DNA from 2 places in the Synechococcus sp. BS56D genome. Region 2 is predicted to be linked to the other one. Evidence: predicted binding sites of a transcription regulator. Region 2 holds the regulator's gene; the other holds the start of a gene.

What was found. Region 2 encodes HrcA, which represses chaperone genes, less so after heat shock. Its sites were predicted from a motif close to TTAGCACTCNNNNNNNNNGAGTGCTAA; they were not measured.
Region 1: groES (co-chaperone GroES) is a predicted target of HrcA. The motif match lies at 2,124-2,150, and genes of this name have one in related genera.

The regions. Positions count from the first base shown of each region.
Region 1 covers NZ_PHQU01000006.1:167,404-171,710, forward strand. The annotation lists gene atpC (ATP synthase F1 subunit epsilon) at 27-428, opposite strand; gene atpD (F0F1 ATP synthase subunit beta) at 504-1,967, opposite strand; gene groES (co-chaperone GroES) at 2,205-2,516, shown strand; gene groL (chaperonin GroEL) at 2,605-4,239, shown strand.
Region 2 covers NZ_PHQU01000002.1:98,088-102,394, forward strand. The annotation lists gene CWE17_RS03135 (DUF3352 domain-containing protein) at 1-359, opposite strand, end outside; gene CWE17_RS03140 (rhodanese-like domain-containing protein) at 434-796, shown strand; gene CWE17_RS03145 (heat-inducible transcriptional repressor HrcA) at 893-1,891, shown strand; gene trpB (tryptophan synthase subunit beta) at 1,901-3,157, opposite strand; gene CWE17_RS03155 (translation initiation factor) at 3,307-3,633, shown strand; gene cysC (adenylyl-sulfate kinase) at 3,699-4,307, shown strand, end outside.

The DNA.
Region 1 (4,307 bases), on a different contig from region 2:
AGTTCAAGACTCAGGGCTGAGGCCGATCACTTACTGGCTTGCAGGCGAGCGCGAGCACGGTCTAAGCTCTGCTGAGCTTTGACTTTTTCTGGGGAAGCAGGCTGACCTTCGAAGCGATTGACTTCGGCCCGTGCTGCCTCCAGATCGGCTTCCGCCTTGCCGGCGTCAATGTTGCTGCCCAGTTCTGCAGCGTTCACCAGAACCGTGACGTCATCAGCTTCCACTTCGGCGAATCCGCCCATCAGAGCGATGGATTGCCAACCATTGGTGCTGCGCACCCGAAGCACGCCCACATCCAGAGCGGCCAGGAGGGACACGTGTCCAGGAAGGATGCCGAGCTGGCCGGTGGTGCTGGGGAGGATCACCTCATCAGCACTGCCATCAAAGACGCTCTGGTCGGGGGCCAGCACGCGAAGGGTGAGGGACATGAACCTTGGTTCGGAGGGGAGAACGGACGACTTTGAGCAAGTGATTGGGGGGTGCTCAAGACACCCCCCTCAGAATCACTTGGATTCGGCGTTGATCTTCTCGGCCTTGGCCTTCGCTTCCTCGATGTTGCCCACCAGGTAGAAGGCCTGCTCGGGCAGGTGATCAAGTTCACCAGCAAGAATCTGGTTGAAGCCGGAGATCGTTTCCTCGAGCTTCACATACTTGCCGGGCATGCCGGTGAAGATCTCAGCCACGAAGAATGGCTGGGACAGGAACTTCTCGATCTTGCGGGCACGATCCACGGTCTGACGGTCATCTTCAGAGAGTTCGTCGAGGCCGAGAATGGCGATGATGTCTTGAAGCTCCTTGTAGCGCTGCAGAGTGGACTGGACAGCGCGGGCGGTGCGGTAGTGCTCATCGCCGACAACCGCGGGCTGGAGCATGGTGCTGGTGGAATCCAGGGGATCCACAGCCGGATAAATGCCCTTAGAGGCCAAGGCACGGTTGAGAACCGTGGTGGCGTCGAGGTGGGCGAAGGTGGTGGCGGGAGCTGGGTCGGTGAGGTCGTCGGCAGGGACGTAGACGGCCTGAATCGAGGTGATTGAACCTTCGACGGTGGAAGCAACACGTTCCTGCAGGGCGCCCACATCGGTGCCCAGAGTCGGCTGGTAGCCCACAGCGGAGGGCATGCGGCCCAGCAGAGCAGACACTTCAGAGCCGGCCTGCACGAAGCGGAAGATGTTGTCGACGAACAGCAGAACGTCTTGCTTGTTCACATCGCGGAAGTGCTCAGCCATGGTCAGAGCCGAGAGGCCCACGCGCATGCGTGCGCCGGGGGGCTCGTTCATCTGGCCATAGCAAAGGGCCACCTTCGACTTGGAGAGGTCCTCGGAGTTGATCACCCCGGACTCCTTGAACTCCTCATAGAGGTCATTGCCCTCACGGGTGCGCTCACCCACGCCACCGAACACGGACACACCGCCGTGCTCCTTGGCGATGTTGTTGATCAGTTCCTGGATCAGCACGGTCTTGCCGACGCCGGCACCACCGAACAGTCCCACCTTGCCGCCCTGGCGATAGGGAGCCAGGAGGTCGATCACCTTGATGCCGGTCTCGAACACCTTGGGCTTGGTTTCCAGCTCTGTGAGCTTGGGAGCTTCCCGGTGGATCGGAGCCGTGGCAGTGGCGTTCACGGGACCCTGCTCATCGACAGGTTCACCAAGCACGTTGAAGATGCGGCCGAGGGTTGCTTCGCCAACGGGAACGGAGATGGCAGCGCCGGTATCAACGGCTTCCATGCCGCGAACGAGTCCATCAGTACCGCTCATGGCGACGGCGCGAACGCGGTGGTCACCGAGGAGCTGCTGAACTTCAGCGGTCAGGGCGATTTTCTCACCGGTGGTGTTGGTGCCTTCGATCCGCAGAGCGTTGAGGATCTTGGGCAGTTTGCCGGCCGGGAATTCCACATCCAGAACCGGGCCGATCACCTGACGGACAACACCCTTGGTACCGGCGGAGGCGGGAGCAGCAGCGGCCATAAGAAAGGAGGAGTTTGAGGGAACGATGGACACAGACAGGCCCGGAGGCATTCCCTTCCTGAGCGGCGCAACCATACCACCGCAATGGCGGCCTCAGGAGGGGTTCGGTCAACCGCACGCCGGGTGGCTAGCGGGGGCAGTCGTCCAGGCCATAGGTTGGCACTCGTCGACCTTGAGTGCTAGCTCGTGTCGATGTGTGGCGCTTCGCGTCCCCTGTCCCTGCTTTCGCATTCACCCATGGCAGCTGTTTCCCTCAGCGTCTCCACCGTTAAGCCCCTTGGAGACCGCGTCTTCGTCAAAGTTTCCGAGTCCGAGGAAAAAACCGCCGGCGGCATCCTTCTCCCTGACACCGCCAAGGAAAAGCCCCAGGTGGGCGAGGTGGTCCAGGTGGGTCCCGGTAAGCGCAATGACGACGGCTCCCGCCAGGCTCCTGAAGTCGGCGTTGGCGACAAGGTGCTCTACAGCAAGTACGCCGGTACCGACATCAAGCTCGGTGGTGATGAGTTCGTGCTTCTCTCCGAGAAGGACATCCTCGCGATTGTGAACTGAGCGTTCCCAAGCCTCCTGGCCTCAGCGCCCACGTGCTGAGTTCAGTTTCGATTGATCGTTTCCACTTTTATCTTTCTCCCTGCCTCCCATGGCCAAGCGCATCATCTACAACGAGCAGGCTCGCCGCGCTCTGGAAAAGGGCATCGACATCCTTGCGGAGTCCGTTGCTGTCACCCTCGGTCCCAAGGGCCGCAACGTCGTTCTTGAGAAGAAGTTCGGCGCTCCTCAGATCATCAATGACGGTGTCACCATCGCCAAAGAGATCGAGCTCGAGGACCACATCGAGAACACCGGCGTTGCTCTGATCCGTCAGGCTGCCTCCAAGACCAATGACGCCGCCGGTGACGGCACCACCACTGCCACCGTCCTGGCACACGCCATGGTCAAGGCTGGTCTGCGCAACGTGGCCGCCGGCGCCAATGCGATCACCCTCAAGAAGGGCATCGACAAGGCTGCTGAATTCCTGGTCGGCAAGATCAAGGAGCACGCCAAGCCGATCAGCGACAGCAACGCCATAGCTCAGGTGGGCACCATCTCCGCCGGCAACGACGAAGAAGTGGGTCGGATGATCGCCGATGCCATGGACAAGGTTGGCAAGGAAGGGGTCATCTCCCTCGAGGAAGGCAAGTCGATGACCACCGAACTGGAGGTCACCGAGGGCATGCGTTTCGACAAGGGCTACATCTCCCCCTACTTCGCCACCGACACCGAGCGGATGGAAGCGGTGCTCGAGGAGCCCTATATCCTCCTGACCGACAAGAAGATCGGCCTGGTGCAGGACCTGGTGCCCGTGCTTGAGCAGATCGCTCGCACCGGTAAGCCTCTGCTGATCATCGCTGAGGACATCGAAAAGGAGGCCCTGGCCACCCTCGTGGTGAACCGCCTGCGTGGTGTGCTCAACGTGGCTGCTGTGAAGGCCCCTGGCTTCGGCGACCGCCGCAAGGCCATGCTCGAGGACATCGCCGTTCTCACCAACGGTCAGCTGATCACCGAGGACGCCGGCCTCAAGCTGGAGAACGCCAAGCTGGAGATGCTGGGCACCGCTCGCCGCATCACCATCAACAAGGACACCACCACCATCGTGGCCGAAGGCAACGAAGTGGCAGTGAAGGCCCGCTGCGAGCAGATCCGCAAGCAGATGGACGAAACCGACTCCACCTATGACAAGGAGAAGCTGCAGGAGCGTCTCGCCAAGCTGAGCGGTGGCGTGGCTGTGGTCAAGGTGGGTGCTGCCACCGAGACCGAGATGAAGGACAAGAAGCTGCGTCTGGAAGATGCCATCAACGCCACGAAGGCGGCCGTTGAAGAAGGCATCGTCCCCGGTGGAGGCACCACCCTGGCTCACCTGGCTCCTGCTCTAGAGCAGTGGGCATCTGGCAGCCTCAGCGGCGAGGAGCTGATCGGTGCCAACATCGTGGCCGCGGCCCTGACCGCTCCCTTGATGCGCATCGCTGAAAATGCAGGTGTGAACGGTGCTGTGGTCGCTGAGAACGTGAAGGCCAAGTCCTTCAACGAGGGCTACAACGCAGCCAACGGCGAGTATGTCGACATGCTCGCTGCTGGCATCGTTGATCCCGCCAAGGTGACCCGATCTGGTCTGCAGAACGCTGCCTCCATCGCTGGCATGGTTCTGACCACCGAGTGCATCGTGGCCGATCTGCCCGAGAAGAAGGAAGCAGCTCCTGCCGGAGGCGGCATGGGCGGCGGCGACTTCGACTACTGATCGACGGCTCCGCAAGGAGCAACGGTTCACCCCCGCTGCGGCGGGGGTTTTTTCATGCTCTGAGGATG
Region 2 (4,307 bases):
TCCAGCAGCGCCAGGCTCACCTGAGGGCCGAGCCAATCCGCCAATTCAGAGGTGTAATCAAGTCCTGCCAAGGCGAAGGCGCCATCACGAAGCTGCTCCATCCCCTCGCGAGCGGATCGCCGCTGGCGTGTAGGGGCCACCGCTTGGGCATAGGCCGGAAGCCGCCCCGGATCCACCAACCAATGCAGGCTCAGGGCCGACTGCCTGGGCACAAAGCGCGCCGCTCGAGGCAGCTCAAGGGGCTGCTCGGCCAAGCGCAGCGGACTCTGCTGCACCATCGACCACCACAAGGCTGCAGCGGCTCCCAACAGGAGCACAACCGCAAGGACAACAGCGAGCAGAAAAGAGCGGGCCTTCATGGGCCGGCAACGGGGCACCTCCCGTCATCTTTATCCATCCAGCGTCCGATGCCAGGGGCTTGCAGAATCAAACAATGAGCAACGACATCGAAACCGGGGCTCCGAAGCCCCTCACGGCCAGCGATCTCCATCACTGGCTCCAGGAGGCCTCACCCCCCCTACTGGTGGATGTGCGGGAACACAGCGAACTGGCCATCGCCCCCTTCCCAAGTCCGGTGCTCCATCTGCCCCTGAGCGAATCAGAGCAATGGATGGCGGAGCTCGAGACCAAGCTCGCAGGAGTGGAGGCCCTTGTGGTGATCTGCCATGCCGGCGTCCGCAGCTGGCACTTCGGCTGCTGGCTTCTGTCCAGAGATCCCCACCGCTCCGTCTGGAACCTGAGCGGTGGGATCGATGCCTGGAGTGTGACCGTGGACCCGAGGGTCCCTCGATACTGATCACCCCTGGCTGCTCCCTCCTGCTGAGGGGTTCATGACAGAACCGGCGGGGTGACCGCTCAGCCCCCGTACGATCGCAACGTTGAGCAAGAACCCTTGGAGACCCTCCCCAACCGACAACAGGAGGTTCTCCGGGCGACGGTCCATCACTACGTCGATACGATCGAGCCGGTCGGCAGCAGGACGCTCGTTCAGCGCTTCGGACTCAAAGCCAGCTCAGCCACGGTTCGCTCAGCGATGGGAGCACTAGAGCAGCGCGGGCTCCTGACACAGCCGCACACCTCGGCGGGCCGCGTGCCCAGCCCCAGTGGCTATCGCCATTACGTGGACTGCTTACTGCCGAAACCCGGTGTCGCGGCGCAGCATCTCGAACAGGAGCTCACCCAGCTGAGCCTCCGCTGGGCAGCCCTCGATGATCTGCTTCTTCAGATGGCACGTCGGCTGACCGACTTCACCGGCCTGATGAGCCTGATCACGAGACCGACGCGAGCGGAGCCAACCCTTCAGGCGGTGCGACTGGTGCGCAGCGGAGACAGGTTGCTGGTGATGCTGGTGGAAAACAGCAATCAAGCGAGCCACCTCAACCTGCGTCTCCCCCATGGAGCAGCCGATCAACTGGAGGCGATGGAGCACTGGACCAGCCATCAGCTGGAACAGCACGGTGACGGCAGCCTGGATTGGAACAGCTTGCCGCTTCAACTCCAACCCTGCGGACGAGCCCTGCAGGACGCCATCAACAGCCATCAACGCCTGCGACGCCCTGCAGCAAGTGGCGCCCTTGTGCATGGGGTCTCTCGTCTGATCGCCCAACCGGAATTCAACGACAGCAGCCTGGTGCGTCCGCTGCTCGAATTAATCGACCAACGACCGGCAGCCGTCGTGCCTGGCGATCATCAAGCTCCCCAGGGGGTCTGGATCGGGCACGAACATCCGGAGGCGGCCCTCCAATCTTTCTCGGTGGTTCAAGCCAGCTATCGGACTGGAGCCGACGGGATAGGCCAGGTGGCGCTAGTGGGCCCGATGCGTATGGCCTATGCGACCGCCAGAGCTGCAGCCCGTTCGGTCGCCAGAGCCTTAGAACGCTTGCTCAGCTGAGGGCAGGCCTCAGCCTCCCAGGGCTTTGCCCAGCTTTTCGGCCACCGTATTCACATCCTTATCGCCGCGGCCGCTGCAGTTGAGCACCACTTCCGTTCCATCCGGCAAGGTCGGGCAGAGCTGTTCCAACCAGGCGAAGGCATGGGCGGTTTCCAGCGCAGGGATGATGCCCTCGAGCTGACTGACCAGCTGCAGCGCCGTCAGGGCCTCCGCATCGGTGACAGCACCGTATTCAGCACGCCCGATCTCGCGCAGGTAGCTGTGCTCGGGGCCCACACCGGGGTAATCGAGACCGGCGCTGATGGAGTGGGCTTCCTGCACCTGCCCCTCGCTGTCCTGCAGCAGCAGGCTCATGGCCCCGTGCAGCACACCCACCCGTCCTTCGGTGATGGTGGCCGCATGCCGCCCTGTGGCCACGCCATCACCAGCAGCCTCCACACCAACCAAGCGCACGCCTTTGTCCTGAACAAAGGGGTGGAACAGCCCCATGGCATTCGAGCCGCCACCCACACAAGCCACCAGAACATCTGGCAAGCGACCGAAGGCCTCATGACATTGGCGCTTGGCTTCCTCGCCAATCACGGCGTGGAAATCGCGCACCAACATTGGGTAAGGGTGGGGTCCAGCCACCGAACCGAGGATGTAATGGGTGCTCTCCACGTTGGTGACCCAATCTCGAATGGCTTCGCTGGTGGCGTCCTTAAGCGTTGCGGTACCAGCCGTCACCGGTTGCACGGTTGCGCCGAGGAGCCGCATGCGGAACACATTGAGCGCCTGACGTCGCATGTCTTCAGCACCCATATAGACAACGCACTCCAGGCCGAAACGGGCACAAACCGTTGCCGTTGCCACCCCGTGCTGACCGGCACCCGTCTCTGCGATCACCCGTTTTTTGCCCATACGCAGCGCTAGCAGGGCTTGGCCCAAAGCGTTGTTGATCTTGTGAGCACCGGTGTGATTCAGGTCTTCCCGCTTGAGCCAAATCCTGGGACCACCATCGGCGCGGCGGTAATGGGCCGTCAGCCGTTCGGCCTCATACAACGGAGTCGCCCGCCCCACGTAATTGCGTAACAGCCGGTCTAATTCGGCAGTGAACGCCGGATCCCTCCAGGCCTCAGCAGCGGCGGCCTCCAGTTCCGCCAGAGCCGGCATCAACGTTTCAGGCACGTACTGACCGCCATACCGCCCGAAGCGTCCGCGATCGGTGGGCCTAGCGCTGACGGCCAGATCCGCATCGGTGGGCTGAGAAGGCAGAGTGCTGGTCACAGAGCAACCGACCGCGTCTGCGGCCGCTGAAGCGTGGGATCAGCGTAAGCAGGCGGACACACGATGCCGCGAGTCGCCGAAAGACGGCTCGCTCGACGGCTCACTGTCTGGCGCGGAAACGGCAGGATGGATGAGATCGCGGAATCGCAATGCCGAAGGGTGGCTGGCAGGAATTCAGCAGCACCGAGAGCCTTCAACGCCCCACCGGCCCAACGGCCGCACCGACCCCGAAGGCTGAGCAGATGGTGCGGGTGCAGCCCACCCGCGGCGGTCGGGGCGGCAAAACCGTCACGGTGATTCGTGGTCTTGAACTGGATGCCACCGGCTTCAAGGCTCTGCTCAAAAAACTCAAGGGCCGGATCGGCAGTGGCGGCACAGCGAAAGATGGCGTGGTGGAACTACAGGGGGATCAGGTGGACGTGGTCCTCGAGCTGCTCAGCCAAGAGGGTTACCGGCCGAAACGCGCCGGCGGCTGACGCCGCTGAGGGAGCACTAACGGGCTGATGGAGAATGGCGAGCCAACCGGATCTGCCTGCCGCCCATGTCTGCCTCGCCTACCTATGGCCAGCTCACCAACCAGGGCGCATCCACCAACATCGCTTGGCACCACGCCTCCGTGGATCGAGCAGCCCGTGCCGAACAGCGCGGACATCGCAGTGCAATCCTCTGGTTCACCGGTCTGAGCGGTGCCGGGAAGAGCACCTTGGCCAATGCGGTGAATCAGGCCCTGTTCGAACGGGGGCTGGCCACCTACGTGCTGGATGGTGACAACATCCGCCATGGCCTCTGCAAGGACCTCGGCTTTTCTGATGCGGACCGCGAGGAGAACATCCGCCGCATTGGCGAAGTGGCCAAGTTGTTCCTCGATGCGGGTGTGGTGGTGCTCACCGCCTTCGTTTCACCCTTCCGGGCCGATCGCGACAAGGCCCGCGCCCTGGTGGAGGACGGCGACTTCATTGAAATCTTCTGCGCCGCCGATCTGACGATCTGCGAGCAGCGGGACACCAAAGGGTTGTATGCCAAGGCCCGTGCTGGAGAAATCAAGGAATTCACAGGCATTTCCAGCCCCTATGAGGCGCCCGAACAGCCAGAGCTGAAGGTCGACACCGGCAGCAGCGACCTGGAGGCCTGCGTCGAGCAGGTGGTGACT